DNA from 2 places in the Glutamicibacter sp. FBE19 genome. Region 1 is predicted to be linked to the other one. Evidence: riboswitches for the same ligand, from Rfam matches in the RefSeq annotation. Region 1 holds a riboswitch; the other holds the start of a gene.
What was found. Region 1 has a riboswitch for S-adenosylmethionine ahead of H6F58_RS09255 (acyl-CoA dehydrogenase). Riboswitches for the same ligand answer to the same signal wherever they lie in the genome.
Positions count from the first base shown of each region.

Region 2: it holds a riboswitch for S-adenosylmethionine, as region 1 does, so the genes downstream of both, H6F58_RS14925 (flavin reductase family protein) here and H6F58_RS09255 (acyl-CoA dehydrogenase) in region 1, are expected to answer to the same signal.

Region 1 is NZ_JACKQN010000004.1:225,122-235,336, reverse strand. It holds gene H6F58_RS09270 (BCCT family transporter) at 1-1,501, shown strand, start outside; gene acs (acetate--CoA ligase) at 1,575-3,863, opposite strand; SAM riboswitch class I at 3,882-3,984, opposite strand; SAM riboswitch class I at 4,252-4,343, shown strand; gene H6F58_RS09255 (acyl-CoA dehydrogenase) at 4,360-5,700, shown strand; gene H6F58_RS09250 (LLM class flavin-dependent oxidoreductase) at 5,752-7,152, shown strand; gene ggt (gamma-glutamyltransferase) at 7,238-9,061, opposite strand; gene H6F58_RS09240 (SDR family oxidoreductase) at 9,279-10,142, opposite strand.
Region 2 is NZ_JACKQN010000010.1:103,902-114,116, reverse strand. It holds gene H6F58_RS14940 (MFS transporter) at 1-840, opposite strand, end outside; gene H6F58_RS14935 (ZIP family zinc transporter) at 864-1,607, opposite strand; gene dnaB (replicative DNA helicase) at 1,669-3,024, opposite strand; gene H6F58_RS14925 (flavin reductase family protein) at 3,684-4,184, opposite strand; SAM riboswitch class IV at 4,282-4,399, opposite strand; gene H6F58_RS14920 (PaaI family thioesterase) at 4,771-5,187, shown strand; gene H6F58_RS14915 (dihydrofolate reductase family protein) at 5,233-5,823, shown strand; gene H6F58_RS14910 (PQQ-dependent sugar dehydrogenase) at 5,831-6,895, shown strand; gene H6F58_RS14905 (acetyl-CoA hydrolase/transferase family protein) at 6,892-8,409, opposite strand; gene H6F58_RS14900 (helix-turn-helix domain-containing protein) at 8,593-8,898, opposite strand; gene H6F58_RS14895 (SPW repeat protein) at 9,202-9,567, shown strand; gene rplI (50S ribosomal protein L9) at 9,690-10,148, opposite strand; gene rpsR (30S ribosomal protein S18) at 10,167-10,215, opposite strand, start outside.

The sequences.
Region 1 (10,215 bases):
TGCTACCGGCATGGGCATCGGCTTGGTGTTCTATGGCGTGGGAGAACCGCTGTTCTTCTACATGTCACCGCCGCCAGGCACCGTTGAAGGGTCTACCGACGCTGCATTGAGCACCGCCATGGGCACCACGCTCTTCCACTGGACGCTGTTCCCGTGGGCGATGTATGCCATCGTCGGCTTGGGCATGGCCTACGGCAGTTTCCGCCTGGGGCGCCCGCAGCTGTTCTCGGCAATGTTCTCCTCCGTCTTCGGAGAGCGCATTGTGCACGGCTGGGGCGGCCGCACCATTAATATCCTCGCCATTATCGCTACCCTTTTCGGCTCCGCCTGTTCGCTGGGCCTGGGCGCACTGCAGATTGGTGGCGGCATCCAGTCCGCTGGCATCCTTGAAAAGGTTGGCTCCGGCGTCCTGGTAGTGATCATCGCGATCCTTACCGCATTGTTTGTCGCTTCGGCTGTCTCCGGCATCGAGCGCGGCATCCAGTGGCTGTCGAACATCAACATGGTCTTGGCAGTGATCCTGGCGCTGATCGTGTTCATTGGCGGCCCAACGCTATTCATCCTCAACGTCGTCCCGAACGCCGTGGGCGCATTCATTGGCGACCTTCCAGAGATGGCTTCGCGTACCGCGGCCTCTGGCGACGGCACCATGTCCAGCTGGCTGTCCTCCTGGACTGTCTTCTACTGGGCTTGGTGGATCTCATGGAGCCCATTCGTTGGCCTGTTCATCGCTCGCATTTCGCGTGGCCGCACCATCCGCCAGTTTGTCACCGGCGTGCTGCTGGTTCCATCGGCTGTCACCCTGCTGTGGTTCTCCATCTTCGGCGGTGGCGCCATTGGCTTGCAGGAACGCGCGGAGCGTGCAGGCAACACCGGCGAGGCGCTGGCCAAGGTGGTGGATGGGGCTCCGGACATCAACTTCGACCTGATCCTCTTCGATCTGCTTAATGCGCTTCCGCTCTCCGGCTGGATTGCCACGGTGCTGATGATCGTCACGGTCTTGCTGATCGCGATCTTCTTCGTCACCGGCGCCGACTCGGCTTCCATCGTGATGGGTGCCTTGAGCGAGCGCGGAGCCGAGGAGCCGACCAAGAAGTCCGTGGTCTTCTGGGGTGTGGCCACCGGTGCTGTTGCCGCAGTCATGCTGTTGGCGGGTGGCGATCATCCGGCCGAGGCGCTCAACGGCCTGAAGAACATCACGATTGTCTCGGCCTTGCCGTTCGTGATCGTGATGCTGCTGTTGTGCGTCGCACTATGGAAGGACCTGAGCCGCGATCCGCTGATCTTGCGCGGCAAGGTGGCCCGCACAGTGCTTGAGCAATCGGTGACCCAGGGCGTGGACCGGCACGAAGGCAGCCAGTTCAGCCTGATGACCACCGAGATTCCCATCATCAAGCCGGCCGGGAAGCCAGAAGATGGTGTGGTGGATTCAGCTCAGGTGATAGTTACCGAGGCTGTTGTGGAACCGTCCACGGATTCTTCCGAATCCAAGGATTCCTAGCTTTAAATAGTCGAAGCCACGTCCCGCGGGACGTGGCTTCGACTATTTAAAGCGGATTTTCTTCAGTTGCGCTTTAGCGGCGTGCCCGGCAGATTGCATTGATCTCGGGAATGCACGGTTCATTCTGCAGGCTGGTGGTGTCACCCAGCGTGGTTCCTTCAAATAGCTGCGTGAGCAAGCGGCGCATGATCTTGCCCGAACGGGTTTTGGGAACATCCGGTACCAGCAGCACATCGCGCGGCTTGGCAATCGGGCCTATCTGGGTGGCTACCGTGGAACGAAGTTCAGCTATGAATTGTGCCTGGCGCGCGGCGAGCTGCTCATCAGGGTTTTCGCCAATCAGCGACTTGTCCAGGGGCACCACGAAGGCGGTGGCCGCATGTCCGGTTTTTGCATCCGGGGTGGGGCAGACTCCGGCCTCGACGACGCCGGGGTTGGTGACCAGCGCAGACTCGATTTCAATGGTCGATAACCGGTGCCCGGAAATATTGATCACGTCATCGGTGCGGCCCAGGATGAAAATATCTCCATCCTCGTCAAAACGTGCCCCATCGCCTGCGAGGAACCAGCCTTGCTGGACGTACTTCTCCCAGTAGCTGGTGTAGTAGCGTTCAGGGTTGCCCCATACCGTACGCGCCATGGACGGGCCGGTGCGGGTGATGACAATATTGCCCTGGGTGTTGGGCTCAACTCGCTGTCCCTGGGCATCAACGATGTCCACGGAAACGCCCGGCAGGGCACGGGCGGCGCATCCTGGCTTGAAGTAGTCGTCGGTCGGCAAAGGGGAGAGGACCGTCGCCCCGGACTCGGACTGCCACCAGGTATCCACCATCGGAATGCCTGCCGGGGTATCGCGGCCAAGCTGTTCGCGCAGCCACCGCCAGGCCTCCGGGTTAACCGCTTCGCCAACGGTGCCGCCGACGTTGATGGAGGACAGGTCGTAGGATTTGGGAATGCCCTCGGGGAACCAGCCCATCAACGAGCGGACCAAGGTCGGGGCCGTGTAGTAGCTGGTGACCTTGTAGCGTTCGATGACTTCGAAGTGGCGTCCGGGATGCGGCGCGTTGGGCACGCCTTCATAAATCACCTGGGTGACGCCGTTGGATAGCGGTCCATAGATCTCATAGGTGTGGGCCGTGATCCATGCCAGGTCCGCGGTGCACCAGTGCACGTCATTCTCGCGCTGGGAGGCATCCGGGTTGGCGAAGAGCATGTTGTAGCTGGCGGCAGCCTGGGTCAGGTAGCCACCGGTGGTGTGCACCAGGCCCTTGGGCTGTCCGGTGGTTCCGGAGGTGTACATGATGAACAGCGGAGTTTCAGAGTCGAAGAACTGCGCTTCATGTTCGGTGGGCTGGGTGTCGACAACATCGTGCCACCAGACGTCGCGGCCTTCGGTCCACGGGATCTGATCGCCGGTGCGTCGAATGACCAGCACTTTTTCGATCTCATTCTCGCCGGAGACCGCTTCGTCGGCATTGTCCTTGACCGGCACCGAGGCGCCGCGGCGGAATTGGCCATCGGTGGTCACCAGCACCTTGGCCTTCGTGTCTTCCACGCGGAACTTCAACGCTTCGGCAGAGAATCCGCCGAAGACCAGCGAATGGACGGCGCCGATGCGGGCGCAGGCCAGCGTGATGACGACGGTTTCGATGAGGACCGGAAGGTAGATGACCACGCGGTCGCCCTTGACCACGCCCAAGGATTCCAAAGCGTGGGCGGCCTGGCTGATGCGTTCTTGCAGGTTCTTGTAGGTGACGGCCACCCGGTCGCCGGGTTCGCCCTCGAAATACAGTGCGACCTTGTCTCCGCGGCCGGCGGCCACATGCCGGTCGGCGCAGTTCACCGCGGCATTGAGCTTGCCACCCAGATACCAGGAGATCTGCGGTCCGCGCTTGGCTTCCGGGTCAGCTGGGAGGATCTGGCTGGTGGTATGCCAGCTGGTGTCCCAATCAAGGAGGCGTGCCGCGTCGTCCCAGAATGCTTGGCGTGCTTCCTCAGAGGCAAATGCAGAGGTTGGTGCCGATTCGATGGTCATTACAGAGTATTCCTTGGAGTGTCTATTCGGTGGCTGGTTTGGTACTTGATCGCTAGTGCCCTCGGGCCCGGGGCTTTTATGGCGCGGCGTTCGGAGGCAGCGAGCAGGGCAACGGCAAGTATTCCGAGGAAGGCCAGGTGTTGCTTGTGCCCTGGAGGTTCTTGGCCGAGGCGAATTGCCGGTCTTTGCCCATAGCCCGTTGTGGCTGCGAGCCTGAAAGCGCGGTGCGGCTCTGTGCCGTGGTGGCGAATCTGCGCGAGAAATTGACGAGGCCGGCGCCCAGTGCCATGGACGCGAGGCCCAGGTACTGCATTTGAGGCTGCGCAAAGCACAGTGCCATGATCATCTCCATCGGTCCTGGCGGTAGCACCGGCCTATGGAAGGTGTCCTCCATAGGTGGTTGCTGCGGCGTCACTGAGCCAGATCTCTCGGCCGCTCGGGATGGTTACACGTCTATTACAGGGTTTCGAAGGAATTGAATGCAAATCTTGCGTAACATGAAAAATCTTCGATAACTGTGCCACATGCGCGGGATATTTCGTTATTTATTTCATTGAATGCCGGTTTGATCGATAATGGGCGAATATGGGCAATTCATCTTCGGCATGATGCGCCATTGGCTGTTCAACCTGCCGGTCATCCCGGAGCCGCCCAAGGTCGAAATGTGACTTCGTGGCTTGGATGCATCGGTTTATTACGGCTACAAATGAATGACGACCCATCCAGAGCGGCTGAGAGATCTGGCTCGACGACGCCGCAGCAACCACCCGAAAAGGGAGACGGTGCTACCGCCAGGACCGATGGAAAGAATTGAGGACTTTTAATGTCATTTGGCGAGTTGCCAAACACCTCCGGTTTGGACTTCAACCAGCTCAGCGATCCTTCGCAGGCTAGCGCCATGGGACTAGACGACTTCGAAGAGCAGCTGCCCACGCGGCAACTGCTCAAGGTCACCCCCGGCCCCGGCGCGGATGAGCAATACGACCGGCTGGCTGAAATCTTTCGTCCGGTCTTCGCGCAAATCGCCAGCACCGCCAAGGACCGCGACCGCAACCGCGTTCTGCCCTTCGAGCAGGTAGGCCTGCTCAACCGCGAACGTTTCGGCGCACTGCGCATCCCAGTTGCCGAGGGCGGATACGGCGCGCGCCTGGTCGACGTGTTCCGCTTGCTCATCGAGCTGTCCGAAGCCGACTCGCATGTCGGCCAGCTGTGGCGCGCGCATATCGCGTTCGTGGAAAACGTGCTGGTCCTCGACGACCAAAAGCTGCGCAGTAAGTGGACCGCCCGCATCGCCGCCGGGCAAATTGTCGGCAACGCCTACACCGAACGCGGTGGCAATGCCCTGGGCACGCTGAACACCAAGGTGAGCCAGATTGATGGCCGCTGGCTGGTGGACGGTGAAAAGTACTACTGCACCGGTACCATTTTTGCCGACTGGACCACCGTGGCCGTGGCCCACCCGGAACTGCCCGGGCGCCAGATCGCGGTAGTCTCCACCCAGCACAGCGGCGTCAAGATCCTTGATGACTGGGATGGCTTTGGCCAGGGGCTCACCGGCACCGGAACCACGGAGTTCCACCAGGTCCCGGTGGACACGTTCATGCCGCAGCAGAGCAACGACTCCGAAGCGGCGATCTTCCAGCTGGTGCTCATGGCCGTGCAGGCAGGTATCGCCCGGGCGGCCCTGAACGACCTGCGCATTTCGGTGCAGAACCGCACCCGCATCTTCACCACCGGCACCGGCGTTCCGGTGCACCGCGAACCACAGGTGTTGCAACTGGTCGGCGAGGTGTCCGCGGAATCCTTCGCCGCGGACTCGGTCGTGATCGGCGCCGTCCTTGAAGTCGAAGCCGCACTGGTAGATCCGGGGCTCAACGACGAAGAACGCTATGCGGTCTGCGAACTGGCCGCCAACCGGGCGCAAACCATCGTCCAGCCACTCGTCATCGGTGCCACCAGCAAGCTCTTTGACGGCCTGGGCGCATCCTCGACCAGCGTCATCTGCAACCTGGACCGGCACTGGCGCAACGCCCGGACCATCGCCACCCACAACCCGGCCATTTACAAGGCCCGCATTGTGGGGGACTACGAGATCAATGCGGTCCAGCCGCAACGACTCTCGGTCACCGGCGAAGACAGCAACCATCGAGCCCACGGCGCCTGAGCGCGAACCACTAATCTTCACCACTACCCAACCATGGCAAGGGGAACATCAATGAGCCAGCAGCGCGAAATTCTCTTCAACGCATTCGACATGAACTGCGTGGTGCACCAGTCGCCAGGCCTGTGGCGCCACCCGGATGACAAGGCCTCGACCTACAACACCCTCGGCTACTGGACCCACCTGGCCAAGGTACTGGAAAAGGGCAAGTTCGACGGCCTGTTCATCGCCGATGTCCTGGGTACCTACGATGTTTTCAACGGCACTAATGAGTCCCCGCTGCGCTCCGGCGCCCAGGCCCCGGTCAATGACCCGATGATGCTGGTCTCCGCCATGGCAGCGGTCACCGAGAACCTCGGCTTCGGCGTCACTGCGGGCACCGCCTACGAGCACCCCTACGCTTTCGCCCGCCGCCTGGCCACCCTGGACCACCTGACCAACGGCCGCGTGGGCTGGAATGTCGTGACCGGGTACCTGCCATCGGCCGCCCGCAACATGGGCCAGGAAGACCAGATGGAGCACGACGAGCGGTACAACCACGCCGATGAATACCTCGAGGTCGTCTACAAGCTGCTCGAAGGCTCGTGGGAAGACGACGCCGTGCAGAACAACAAGGAAACCGGGATCTATACGGACCCGGCCAAGGTGCACAGCATCGAGCACGAAGGAAAATTCTTCAAGGTGCCCGGAATCGCCATCACCGAGCCTTCCATCCAGCGCACCCCGGTGATCTACCAGGCCGGCGCCTCGTCGCGCGGCATCAAGTTCGCCTCGGAAAACGCTGAAGCAGTATTTGTCACCAGCCCGACCCGTGAAATCCTCAAGGCCACCGTCACCAAGATCCGCGATGCCGCAGAGGCCGCCGGCCGCGACCGCTACGATGTGAAGATCTTCGCGATGCAGACCATCATCACCGATGAGACGTCTGAGAAGGCCCAGGCCAAGTACGAGGATTACAAGTCCTATGCGGACGTTGAAGGTGCACAGGTCCTGATCTCCGGCTGGATGGGCATTGACCTGTCGGAGCTGAACCCGGATGAGCCATTGGGCGCCAACCTGAAGTCCAACGCCATCCAGTCCACCGTGGAAACCTTCCAGAAGGCCAGCGGCGACGACGGCAACCCGTGGACGATCCGCCAGTTGGCCGAATGGGTGGGCGTGGGCGGCTTCGGCCCGATCACCGTCGGCTCGGGCGCCGAGGTGGCCGAGAAGCTCATCGACTGGGTGGACTATACCGACGTTGACGGTTTCAATCTGGCCTACGCGGTCACCCCGGCAACCTTCGAGGACGTTGTCGAATACGTGGTTCCCGAGCTGCAGGCTCGCGGCGCCTACAAGACCGAATACGCCCAGGGCTCGCTGCGCAACAAGCTCTTTGGCGAAGGGGACCGGGTGAAGGAGACCCACCGCGCCGCGCAGTACAAGATCTCCAACCGCCTGCCAGCTAAGGGCTAGGCATCCCGCCTGAGGCCCTGGCCTCAAAATGGCATCGGCTCCCTCCACCTTGAAGGGTGGACGGAGCCGATGCCATTTCCGGAGCCTAGTTGGCGGGATTCACCACCATGGCAGATCCTCCGCCACGGCGCACCGGCTCGGCCGCCGCAGTCAGCGTTCCATCCTCATTGATCTGGACCGCTTCCACCGCGCCGATCTCTGCCTGCGGGGTGAAGGAGTCCCCGGCCGGGGTGAGCTTGTGCCCGAAGGCCTCCATGGCCGAACCGTACTGGGCGATGAATTCCGGTTCTGCGGTCACCGCTGCGGTATTGCGCTGCGAGGCCCGCGGGGCGGCGATGGCTTCGCTGATATCCATGCCCAGGTCGTAGCGGTTGAGCAGCGTCTGCAGCACCGTGGTGATGATGGTTGACCCACCGGGGGAACCGATGGCCATCACCGGCTCGCCGTCACGCAGCACGATGGTTGGCGCCATCGAGGAGCGCGGGCGCTTGCCCGGTTCAAGGCGGTTTGGATCTTCCGGGTCATAGACCGTGGAGAAGTCTGTGAGCTCATTGTTCAGCAGGAAGCCCCGCCCCGGCACCACCATGCCCGACCCTCCGGTCTGCTCGATGGTCAGCGTGTAGGACACGACGTTCCCCCAGCGGTCCACCACCGACAGGTGGGTGGTGGAGATGTTCTCGGTGTCATGCTCAACGGCCGGCTCAGCGGCAGCTGCCGGGCATTGGCCATCAAAATTCTCGATGTCGCCCGGGGCCACCGGCTTGGCGGCCGCCTGATCGGGGTTGATCGCGCAGGCCCGGTCGGCGCCGAAGAGCTCGCTGGTCAAGGTCTCGGTCGGCACATCCACAAAGGCGGGGTCACCCACGTATTTGCCGCGATCCGCATAGGCCAGCGCGGTGGCCTCGAAGTAGTGGTGCAAGGCGTCGGCGGGTTCCATGGAGGACAGGTCGTAGTTGCCCAGGATATTCAGCGATTCGCCAATGGTGGTGCCACCGCTGGAGGAGGGAGCCATGCCGAAGATGTCCAGCCCGCGATAGTCCACCGTGGTTGGCTTCTGCTCGGACACCTCATAGTTGGCGAGGTCCTCGGTGCTGACAAAACCGGCAGGGACCGGCAGCTTGGTGTCCTCGACCTTGGGCGGGGCCTGGACCGTCTGGGAGATTTCGGAGGCCAGATCACCGTGGTAGAACGCCTTTGGGCCTTCCTTGGCCAGCAGGCGATAGGTATCGGCCAGCTCGGGGTTCTTGAAGATGCTCCCCACCTGTGGCGCATCGCCACCGGGGAGGAAAAGCTTGCTGGTGGAGCCGAAGGCTTCGAAGCGTTCCTTGTTGTCCAAGGTTTGTTCCCGGAAGGTCTCATCAACAACAAAACCGCGGGAAGCCACCTGGGTCGCCGGACGCAGCACCTGCTTCAGGCTTTGCGAGCCCCAATTGTCCAGGGCACGCTGCCAGGTGGCTACGGTCCCCGGAACGCCCACGGCAACACCGCTGGTGACCAGTTCCGGAGTGAAGTTGTAGGGCTCGCCGGTCGCCGGATCAATAAATGCGTCCTGAGGGGTAGCAGCTGGGGCAGTTTCACGCCCATCGATGGTGCTGACCTTGCCGGAAGCCGCGTCGTAATACAGGAAATAGCCGCCACCGCCGACACCCGCGCTGTATGGTTCGGTCACGCCCAGCGCCGCCGCTGTGGCGACCGCGGCGTCTACCGCGTTGCCTCCCTTGCGCAGTACCTCGATGCCTGCCGCTGATGCTTCCGGATCTACCGAAGAGACCGCGCCACCGGTGCCGGTGGCCGTGGGATTCTTTTCGGTGTGCCGTGGATCGGCGCTCGCCGGGATCGCGCTGAATGCGCCAAGGCCCAGGGAGAGAATCGCGGCGCCAGCCAGGGCGCGCAAACTTGATCGTTGCATACTCTGATCTCCTGAAAAGGTGGGGATGAAGTATGCGTCAATTTACGGGAAGGACTGGATTCGCCAGCGTTGTGACACGCGCCATTTTGTATTGCATGCTCTATTTCCGCGCTGGTCGAAGGATTATTTTGCGCTATGCCGTTAAAACCCGGAGGCAACCAGCGGCCCATGAATCGTCCTGGCTGATTGCCTCCAACGGTGAAAATACCAGCCTGCCTTAGCGGGCCAGGGCGTCCTTGATCGCCTTGCCAAGGGAGGTAGGCGCGCGGCCAATGAGCCGTGCCAAGTCCCCGGAATGCACTTCCAGGGCGCCTTCGCGAATGCGCAGGTCCGTATCCACCAGAATGTCAGCGAACACCGCGGGAACACCTGATTCGGTGTAGATCTCAACCAGCTTTTCAGGGTCCATATCCTGGTAGGCGACATCTTGTCCCGCGGCAGCGCCGACAGCCCCGGCGAGCTGGCTGAGGGTGAAAGGCTTGTCCCCGCCCAGTTCGTAGATCTTCCCGGCTTCCCCGGCTTCCGAGAGCAATACCGCAGCAGCCGCCTCGGCATAGTCCGCGCGCGTGGCGGCGCTGATCTTGCCGTCGGCCGCGGCGCCGAGCACGACTTTGCTGTTCAGGTAGCCCAGGAGCTGATCGGTGTAATTTTCCGTGTACCAGCCGTTGCGCAAGAGGACGTAGCCGATGCCGGAACCAGCCAGCAGGTGTTCGGTGGCGATATGCTCCTGCGCCAGTTTCATGTTGCCGGTGAGGGCATTGGCGATGGAGGTGTAGGCGATGAGCTTGACGTTGACGCGTTGCGCAGCGGTGATGACATTTTCATGCTGGGTTGCCCGCTGGCCCACTTCGCTGCTCGAAACCAGCAACAGCTTGTCGACGCCCTCCAGCGCGGCGACCAGGCTGGCCTCCACGTTGTAATCGGCGACGCGCGTCTGAAGACCTTTGCCGGCCAGGGGTTCCAGCTTCTCTTCCGAACGGCCGATGGCAACCAGCTGGGCGGGGTCGGCTCCGCGCTGCAGCAATGCATCGATGACCAGTCGTCCAAGTTGTCCGGTGGCACCGGTAATTGCGATCTTCATGAAGTCCTCTCGTAGGTTTGCACTCCAGTACAACCACGGCGCCCAGCACAGAATTCCCGCACCATGATCGCTG
Region 2 (10,215 bases), on a different contig from region 1:
GAAGATCCTGGTGGTGATGGTAGCAGGCAGGCCGCGGCGCGCCAGGAACGTCCCACGCGGCAGCAGCGGGCGAATCGCCACCAATGCGACCACCAGCGCCAGCGCTAATCCGGCCAGCGACCAGCGGCTGTTCGAATTGCCCAGCAGATTCATGGAGATCACGGCAAGCCCGGTCAGCCCGGCAAGCCCCAGGCGCTTGACCGATACCGGACCAAGTTCCTGGTTGCGCTCGGAATCCAGGGAATTGAGCACCGGAACCATTGCGCAGAAGGCGACGATCACCAAGACGGCCACGCCGGAAAAGACCCAGCGCCAGCCGAGGTGCACCGCCATCAGGCCGGCCAGCCATGGGCCAACCATCGCTGGCAGCACCCACGCGGTGGCAAAGAGTGCAAAGATTTTTGAATGCAGCTGGCCTGGATAGGCACGGGCAATCAGCACGTAGATAGCCACGGTGATGGCACCGCCTCCGACGCCCTGCAGGATGCGCCCGCCAATAAGCATCGGCATATTCGCTGCGGAACCGCAGATCAGCAAGCCCACGCAGAAAATCGCGACGCTAATGAACAAGGGATGCTTCGGTCCCCAGCGGTCGGTGACTTCACCGGCGGCAACCATGCCGAGCATGCCACTGGCAATCGGGGCGGCAAAGGCCAGTGCAAAATAGCGTTCGCCGTTGAGCAGTTCGCTAACCATCGGCATCACGGTGGTGACCGCCATGGATTCAAAGGCAACGAGGAACACCAGAACAAACATGCCCATGGTGGTGGCCAAGAATTGCGGTGCGTAAATGGTTTCTGTAGCTGGCGCAGGATTGTGGCTACTACGTCTTAGGGGCATGCCCTAATCATGCCAGTTTTCTGCTATCCGCCCAGAACATGCAGGGCGAAGGCCGACAGGAAGCCTCCGGTGACCAGCAGCCCGGTGTAGTCATGTTCAACAGAATAGGCTTCGGGAATCATCGAGTCGGCAATCATGGTCAGGATTCCACCTGCGGCAACTGCCGTGGCGAAGGCCAGGGCTTCTTCAGGCATGGATTGCATGGCCAGTGCCCCGACAAAGGCAGCCAGCCCACAAGAAATCGCGATGGAACCCCACAGAAGGGCAATCGAGGAACCTTTGCGGCCGGCGCTCTTCATTTGAGCCGTGCTGGCCAGCCCTTCGGGAATGTTGGAAATGAAAATGGCAATGAGCATGGCGGGGTTGATGCTCGCGCTAGCTACAACGCTCAGGCCCAGTGCCACGGATTCGGGAATGCCGTCGATCAAGGCTCCCACCGCCAAAGCGGTGCCCGCAGGTTCGCCGCCCCGAGCGCTGCCCGAGGCTTTTTGACGCCTTGTGGTGCGCCAGGCCAGTACCCGATTGGCCGAGAAATACAGCGCGGCGCCCACCACCACACCGGCCGCGGTTGCCAGGAGCCCGCCAGTTTCGAAGGCCTCGAGTACAAGCTCGAAGCTCAGTGCACTGACCAGCACTCCTGCGCCGAAGGCCATGATCGCGCAAACCCAGACCTTCGGAATTTTCAGCCACCAGGCGGCGCCAGATCCCAGCAACAGCGCCGATCCGGCTACCGTGCCCCAAAGCAAGGCCTGCAAAGAAGCGAACATGGCACCCACTATAGCCAGCAAGCCGCCGGCTTAGTAGCTGCCATGTCGGTTCTGACTGGGATTAACCCTCGGAGGACATATTGCTGAAGCGCGAGTAGTGGCCTTGGAATGCCACGGTGATGGTTTTGGTGGGACCGGCACGGTGCTTGGCGATGATCACGTCGGCCTCGCCTGGACGGTTTTCCTTGTCATACACATCATCACGATGCAGCAGGATTACCATATCGGCGTCCTGCTCAATGGAACCGGATTCACGAAGATCCGAAACCATTGGCCGCTTATCGGTTCGCTGTTCGGAACCACGGTTCAGCTGCGACAGCGCGATCAGCGGAACATCGAGCTCCTTGGCCAGCAGCTTGAGGTTACGCGAGAACTCGGAAACTTCCTGCTGGCGTGATTCCACGCGCTTGCCCGAACTCATCAGCTGCAGGTAGTCGAGGATGATCATGCGCAGCTCATTGCGCTGCTTCAGGCGGCGGCACTTTGCGCGGATTTCCATCATGGACATATTCGGCGAATCGTCGATGAACAGCGGCGCTTCATTCAACCGGCCCATGGTGGTGGCAATCTTGGTCCACTGCGCGTCCTCCACCGAACCCTTGCGCAGGTCCTGGAGCTGGATGGAGGCTTCTGCCGAAAGCAGGCGCATCGCAATTTCATTGCGGCCCATTTCCAGGGAGAAGAAGACGGTGGCCATGTTGTTCTTGATGGCGGCGGACCGGGCGAAGTCCAGTGCGAAGGTCGACTTACCCACTGCAGGACGGGCCGCGATGATGATCATCTGGCCGCCCTTCAGGCCCTGGGTCAGCTCGTCGAATTCGTAGAACCCGGTGGGCACGCCGGTGATGCCGTCGCCGGCGTTCGCGGCGTTTTCGATTTCGTCTACGGTGCCTTCGATGATGTCCGAGAGGCGTACGTAGTCTTCGCTGCTGCGGTTTTCCGCAACCTTGTAAACCTCGGCTTGCGCTTCGTTGACAATGGCATCGACTTCTCCATCGGGCGAGTAGCCCATCTGGACGATGCGGGTTCCGGCGTCCACCAGGCGGCGCAAGACGGCGCGCTCGCGCACGATTTCTGCATAGTAGCCGGCGTTAGCGGCGGTGGGCACCTGCTGAATGAGGTTGTGAAGGTAGGCAGCGCCACCCACGCGGGAAATTTCGCCGCGCTTGGTCAGCAAGTCGGCCACGGTCACGGCATCGGCAGGTTCGCCTCGGCCGTACAAATCGATAATGGCTTCGTAGATGGATTCGTGAGCCGGACGGTAGAAGTCGGTTCCGCGCAGCGCCTCAACGACGTCGGCGATGGCGTCCTTGGATAGCATCATGCCACCGAGCACGGACATCTCGGCTTCGACGTCCTGTGGCGGCTTGCGCCCTGCGTCGGATTCTCGTCCTTCGTAAACCGGCTCAGCACTCATTGCAGACACTTCCATCCCCTATTGACCCCAGGGGGAAAAATCTTCCTTGCCAGATGGCAACGTTCCAACCTGCTAGTTGATGCCAACAGTTCAATGGATTACGTCTGTGGATATTTCTGCCCCAAAGCCAACAGTAGGGCCGATGTTTACCCACGTAAACCCCATTATCCACAGGTCTTGTGCATAACATACCCTCAGCTGTGGACTAGCCTGTTCACTGTCTGGGGAGAACCCTGTGGATTATTGTCAAGTACCCAACAGTAATAGTTATTGACTAGGCTTTTTGTATTTTCACATCTGTGGACAGGTAAATATTTTATTGAAGATAGCGATATGTTCCCAGTAGTTATCAACACCCAAAAACGCCCGCAATACAGGGTTTATTGCAGTTTTCACACAGTTCTGCACATCATGCCCACAGTCGTGTGGATAACCATGTGGATATCTACGGAATCATAAAAGGCTTAGTCACCGGCCTTTAGCACGGCCAACTCGGCAAGTTATGGCCAATAGTCCACATTTTCGCGTAGCGGTCGCGATCCACACCGTGGATAACTATTTGCCTGGCGTTGAACGCGTCCCGAAACGCGACAAGGCCCGGAGCAGATCACCATCAGGGAATCCACGCCGGGCCTTCGGGAAACTACCCCTCAGAAGATTTAGACGAGCTCAGGAACTGGGATTGAATGAAATCGGGAATCATGGAAGATCTGCGGCGAGTGCAGTGATGTGTGATGCCCATGCACCTCCAAAAGCACAACCCAGTGGTCACCAGCTTCGACTTCGTTGTAAATCGACGTTTCCAGCCAGAGGGTGGACTCTTCAATGAACAGAGCGCCCTGCTCGGAAACCACGGTATCCACGCCGAGGAATCGATCGCCCTTCTTCGAAGCGATCTGCGCGCAGACCCCTCCATTGAGATCGCTGAGAACCGAAACACCAATGTGGCTGGCCTCGCGCAGTTTCGGCCAGGTGTTGGAGGTCTTCTGGACTGCAAACATCACCAATGCCGGCTCCAGCGAAACCCCGACAGTGAATGAGGATGCAACGATGCCGGTTTTCACGCCGTCCACTTCTGCACACAGAGCGGCCACGCCTGAGGGATGTTGAGCGAAAACCTTGCGTAGGGTTAGCGGGTCAAGTTCACGATTCAATGACATGGCTCGATTCCTTCGGTTCTTGCCCACCGCGTCAGACCCAGCGGGAACAGCGGTTCGGGATGATCCGAATCCGGTTGCCACTGAGGTTTCACGCCGTGCGCGGTACTTGTTCTGACACTATTTGGCGCAAAACCGAATCCTCACCTGGAGCACCCCACTACCGTTGAGAGGGTTGCCGATCAGCAAGCCAGGGCTTTTAGCTGATGCTCTTGATTCTGCTTAAAACAATATGACTCATGACGAAGCACCGTCAAACAATTCACTTCTCAAATCGCAATATTCAACAAAATATTCGACAGTGGCTCAGTTTTAGGGTCACGGAACAGTCCTTTATTCACCAATTCGGACCGCTTCAGGCACTTCAGCCGGCCATGAAGGTGTGATCTTCGTCGTAACGCATTAACTTATGGCACGGCTAAATATCTTCCGGCATCTGCGCTTCGTGGAAAATCGGCGCCAGGGTTCGCCATCAAGGATCTTCCCGCAAGGATTGCCGCGTACTTCAGCAGGTAAAGTGCAAATAATTGAACCGCAAGCCCCACCACTCGAACAGGCGCACCGCGCCCCGACACTTTTGGAGTCACCCGTGAGTTCCCCAGCACAGCGAATCCCCGACAAGACCAGCCGCTTCACTGACAGCATTGGCCTGGTCTTTGACGACATCACCGCCACTTCCGTGCGAGGCCATGCCGATCTCAATGAAGAGCACCACACCCCGTGGGGCGTCGTACATGGAGGTGTCTATGCCTCCATGATTGAAAGCGCCGGCAGCGTTGGCGCCAGCTACGCGGTCTCAGAGCGCAATCAATTTGCTGTGGGCGTTCACAATGCCACCGACTTCCTGCGTCCCACTACCGGTGCGCGCGTGCAGGTTGCGGCCAAGGCGCTGTTCCAAGGCAAGACCCAGCAGTTGTGGGAAGTTGTCATCACCGACGAGGCCAGCGGAAAGGAACTCTCGCGCGGACAATTGCGCACCCAAAACGTAGATATGCCCAGCGCCTGAGCGTATCCTAGGTGGCACCTAGCGGATCAGCTTCGGAGGCTTGCCATGAGTGCCACCTATACCTTTGACGTGTTCAGCAGCCTTGATGGCTTCGGCAGTGCAGGCAGCGATTGGGGTGGCTACTGGGGAAAACAGGGGCCAGAGCTGTTGGCCCATCGCCTCGGGCTCTACACTCCCCCATGCCGCATGGTTTTCGGAGCCAACACCTTCCGCTTGTTTAGTCTCTTCTGGGCAGAAATCGAGATGAATCCCGAGGTTGAAGACGCGTGGGGCGTGGCTTTGCACGACAAGCCCGCCACCGTCATCTCCACCACCTTGGTTGAGCCGCTGTCTTGGCCTAATGCCACGCTGGAGCGCGCTGATGCCTTGGAAGTCGTCGCCCAGCTCAAGGAAACCTCAGATGTGCCGCTGCGCTCCCACGGTTCCCTGGCCATGAACCATTCGCTGCTGGCGGCAGGTCTTGTGGACTTCATCCAGGTGAGCATCTTCCCGGTGCTGACCGGGCATAGCGGCTCTGCTCCGGTACTCGGAGGGGTCGACGACTATGACCTGGAACTTGTCGATTCAAAGCTTTTGGACGGGCGGATCCAGGAACTGACGTATCGCCCGACGCGCCATCAGCCGGCGCACGCATAGCCACCCGATGAAGCACATCCGGGACACATGCCTGCTGCTCGGCGCAGTGTTCCTCGCCGGATGCTCCACGCCAACACCACTTCCAAGTCCAGCTGCCGAATCGCACACCGCTCCAGAACCACTGGCCACCGGCTTGGAAGCTCCGTGGTCCATGGTCTACGTCCAGGACAGCTTGCTGGTCAGCGAACGCGATTCCGGGAGGATCCTGGAGGTTTCGCAGTCCGGACAGAGCCGCGAAGTGGCCCGGATCGATGATCTCGCAGCGAGAGGCGAAGGCGGGCTGCTGGGCCTGGCCTTCCTAGCGCCGGACCAGCTCTACGCGTATTCCACCGCGGAATCCGGTAACCGCATTCAGCAATTCACCGTGCAAGGCAGCGCCGGAAACCTGTCATTGTCGGCTCCGCGGACCCTGCTGGATTCCCTGCCCTCGGCCAATATCCACAACGGCGGGCGGCTGGCCATCGGACCGGATGGAATGCTCTACGCGAGCGTGGGCGATGCGTCCAACCCTGGGCAAGCCCAGGACCTGCAGGCGCTGGGCGGCAAGATCCTGCGCATGGCACCCGATGGAAGCGTCCCGGAGGACAATCCCTTCGAGAATTCCCTCGTCTACAGCTATGGGCACCGCAATGTGCAGGGCCTGGCATGGAGCGATGATGGCACCATGTATGCCAGCGAATTCGGGCAAAACACCTTCGACGAACTGAACATCATCAAGGCCGGCGGGAACTATGGCTGGCCCGAAGTCGAGGGGAAGGGCGGCGCAGATCGGCAGTACACCGACCCGATTGCGCAGTGGTCCCCTGCCGAGGCCAGCCCCAGCGGCATCGCGATCCTAGATGGCACCGCCTACCTGGCGAATCTGCGCGGCGAAGTGCTGCGCGCGGTGGAACTGGACGCGCCGGCCATCGAGCAGGAATTGCTCGATGGCCGGCTCGGCCGGCTGCGCGATGTGCTGGTGGATCCTGGCGGCTCGCTGCTGGTGCTGACGAACAACACCGACGGGCGCGGCCGGCCAGGGACGGGTGATGACCGGATCGTGCGCATCGATCCCGGCCAGCCCGGCGGCTAGCTGGCCGGGCGCATATCCCCGGTCTGCTCGAAGCGCTGGTGCCAGGACAGGGCCTCGCCCAGCAGGTGCGGGGTGTGCTTGCCGTAGCTTTGCCTGCAGGCCCGGTCGAAGTAGTCCTGCAGCAGCCCCCGGTAGTCCGGATGCGCGCAGTTCTCGATAACCTGTTGGGCGCGCTGCTTGGGCGACAGGCCGCGCAGATCGGCCAGGCCCTGTTCGGTAATCAGGATCATGGTGTCGTGCTCGGTGTGGTCCACATGCGATGCGAAGGGCACGATGCCCGAGATCTTGCCGCCCTTGGCGGTGGACGGGGACATGAACACCGACAGGTAGCCGTTGCGGGCGAAGTCGCCGGACCCGCCGATGCCATTCATGACATGGGAGCCCAGGACGTTGGTGGAGTTCACATTGCCGTAGATGTCGGCCTCGATCATCCCGTTCAGGGCGATGCAGCCCAGCCGCCGGATGATCTCGGGGTGGTTGGAGATCTCCTGGGCGCGCAGCAGGATGCGCTCGCGGTAGTGCTCGACATTGCGGTTGAATTCCTCGATGCCCTCGGCAGACAGCGAGAAGCTGGTGGCCGAGGCGAACTCGATGGTGCCGTCCTTGATCAGCTGGAGCATGCCATCCTGGATGACCTCCGTGTAGGCGGCCAAGGACTTGTAGCCGCCGCGGGACAGGCCCGCCAGCACGGCGTTGGCGATGTTGCCGACGCCCGACTGCAGCGGTAGCAGCTTCTCGGTCAGCCGGCCGGCACGGATCTCCGAGTCCAGGAAGCCCAGCAGGTGATCGGCGATCTTCTCGCTGGTCTCGTCCACCGGGGCGAAGGGGCTCAGCCGGTCTGGCGCGTCGGTTTGGACCACCGCGGCGATCTTGCTGACGTCGACGTCCAGGTACTTCTGGCCGATCCGGTCGCGCACCGTGGTCAATTCGATGGGCTTGCGGTGCGGAGGCAAGGCGGTGCCGTAGTAGACATCGTGCATGCCCTCCATGGCGGCGGATTGCTGCGTGTTGACCTCGATGATGACCTTGTCGGCCATCTCCAGCCAGGTCTTGTTGTTGCCCACGGAGCTGGAGGGGATCAGGTCGCCCTCGGCGGTTACGCCGACCACCTCGATGATGGCCACGTCGATCTTGCCGTAGAAGCCGAACCAGGCGTGCTGGGCGACATGGGACAGGTGGATGTCCATGTACTCCATGTTGCCCTCGTTGATGCGCCGGCGCAGCTCGGGATCGGACATGTAGGGAAGGCGAAGGTTCATGCCCTCGGCCTTGGCCAGCACCCCGTCGAGCTCGGGGGCGGTGGAGGCGCCGGTGAGCACGTTGATCTTGAACTCCTCGCCGGCAGCGTGCTGGCGTTCCATCTGGGCGGCCAGGGCGCCGGGCACTGCCTTCGGGTATCCGGCACCGGTGAAGCCGCTCATGGCCACCGTCATTCCCGGCTTGATGATGGTTGCCGCCTGTTCGGCGCTCATCAGGCGATCGGCAAAGGCCCGGTGGTGAATACGCTCGTGCAAAATAACCCCTTCGAAGCTCGGCTGTGACGCAGGTCTATAACCCGCATCTCACCGGAACACTTTAGCCGCTAAAGATGCCGAGCCGGAGGGCAGATGGTCGGATCCAGCGGTGGGTGGCGCTTTTCTCGATGAGCTGCCCGCTATTTGCGGTGGCCGGTCGGCCATTCGCGCGGCGGGGCCGGGCTAGCCCAGCTGGGCGAAGGCTTCGCCGCGGGTCGCCGTGATCTCGATTCGGGCGTCCATGGCCGCGGCATATCGGCGCAAGGTGGCTAGCTGGACCCGGTCCAGGTCGCCGGTTTCCATGCGGGCAATGCGGTCCACCGGCAGCTTGAGCCGCGCAGCCAGTTCGGCCTGGCTCAGGCTGGCTTCTTCGCGCAGGGCGCGCAATGAGAGCTTGCGCGGGCCGCTTCGGACGGTGCGCTGATGCTCGGCCACTGCCTCGCGTTGCTCCTTGGTCAATGCTTCAGGATCGGCAAACGCAAAACCCATGTATTCCACCGTTTCTCTCGATCGTGCTGGCCTGGCCAGTCCCATCTTCGAGGCTACGAGCCCGCGGCTCCAATGCCAACGATTAAGAGGCACCGGGCGCAAGGCGATCTGGTGAATTATGCGCGAACCTGCGGTGTCCCCACAAGAGCCGGGAGCCCTCCTGTGCCGCAGCCGGGACGCCTCCAGGGCCAAGGATTTACCAAAATGCTCCCAAAAGTAGATTGTGCATCGGCAACCGCGAACCTACATTTAAAGCGACTCCCGCTAAGGAGCCCTCTGCAATGGATGTTGGAGGTTTTCACAATGAAGAAATGGACTCGGTGGCAAGACTGGGTCGGCGTCGCGGCCGGTATTCTGGCCGCAGTTTCAACCATGTGGCTTGAGGGAACCAGCACCTCGATGAGACTGATGGCGGCCTTCGGCCTGCTCATGGTGATCACCGGCGTCTGGAGCGTCATGATGCCACGTTTGGTTTCCATGGAATGGGCACTTGCCATCGCCAGCGCCTTGCTCTTCGCCTCGCCTTGGATGGGATCGTTTACCGATTTCGCCGGCGTTGCCTGGATGTCCTGGATCTGCGGTGGCGCCGGCGTCGTTGCCGGACTGCTTGCACTCGCCCCTGCTATTCAAATGCGCCATGCAACTGGTGGATCCCGGATGGCGCACTGAGAATCCGCGATTCCGATAGCCTGCCATCTGGGCGGGCTGGACGGCGGGATAACGCCAAGAGGTGGCGTGTGCTCCTTGCGGAGCGCACGCCACCTCTTGAACAGAAGCCGAGTCTAGAAGACTTACTTCTTGGCAGCAGCTACAACCTGCAGGCGCAGGTTTGCAACGACGTCCTCGTGTACGCGAACGGTTGCGTTGTAGTTGCCAGTCGACTTGATGTGGTCGTTGACCTCGATGTTGCGCTTGTCGATCTTGCCCAGACCGGCAGCCTCTACGGCGTTAGCGATATCGGTGGTCTTGACGGTGCCGAACAGGCGGCCGTTGGAACCAGCCTTGATGGTGATCTTCACCGGCTGGGACTTCAGCTTGGCTGCAAGTGCCTGAGCTTCCTCAAGGTTTGCAACAGCGCGAGCGGCACGTGCAGCCTTGATCGACTCCACCTGCTTCTCACCGCCCAGGGTCCAGACGATTGCGAAGCCGCGTGGCAGCAGGTAGTTACGGGCGTAGCCGTTCTTTACCTCGACAATATCGCCAGCAGCACCGAGACCGGATACTTCGTGAGTCAGAATGATCTTTGCCATTTTGCTATCCCTTCTTCCTTAGCCGCGGCCAGCGCCGGAGTAAGGCAGCAGGGCTACTTCACGTGCG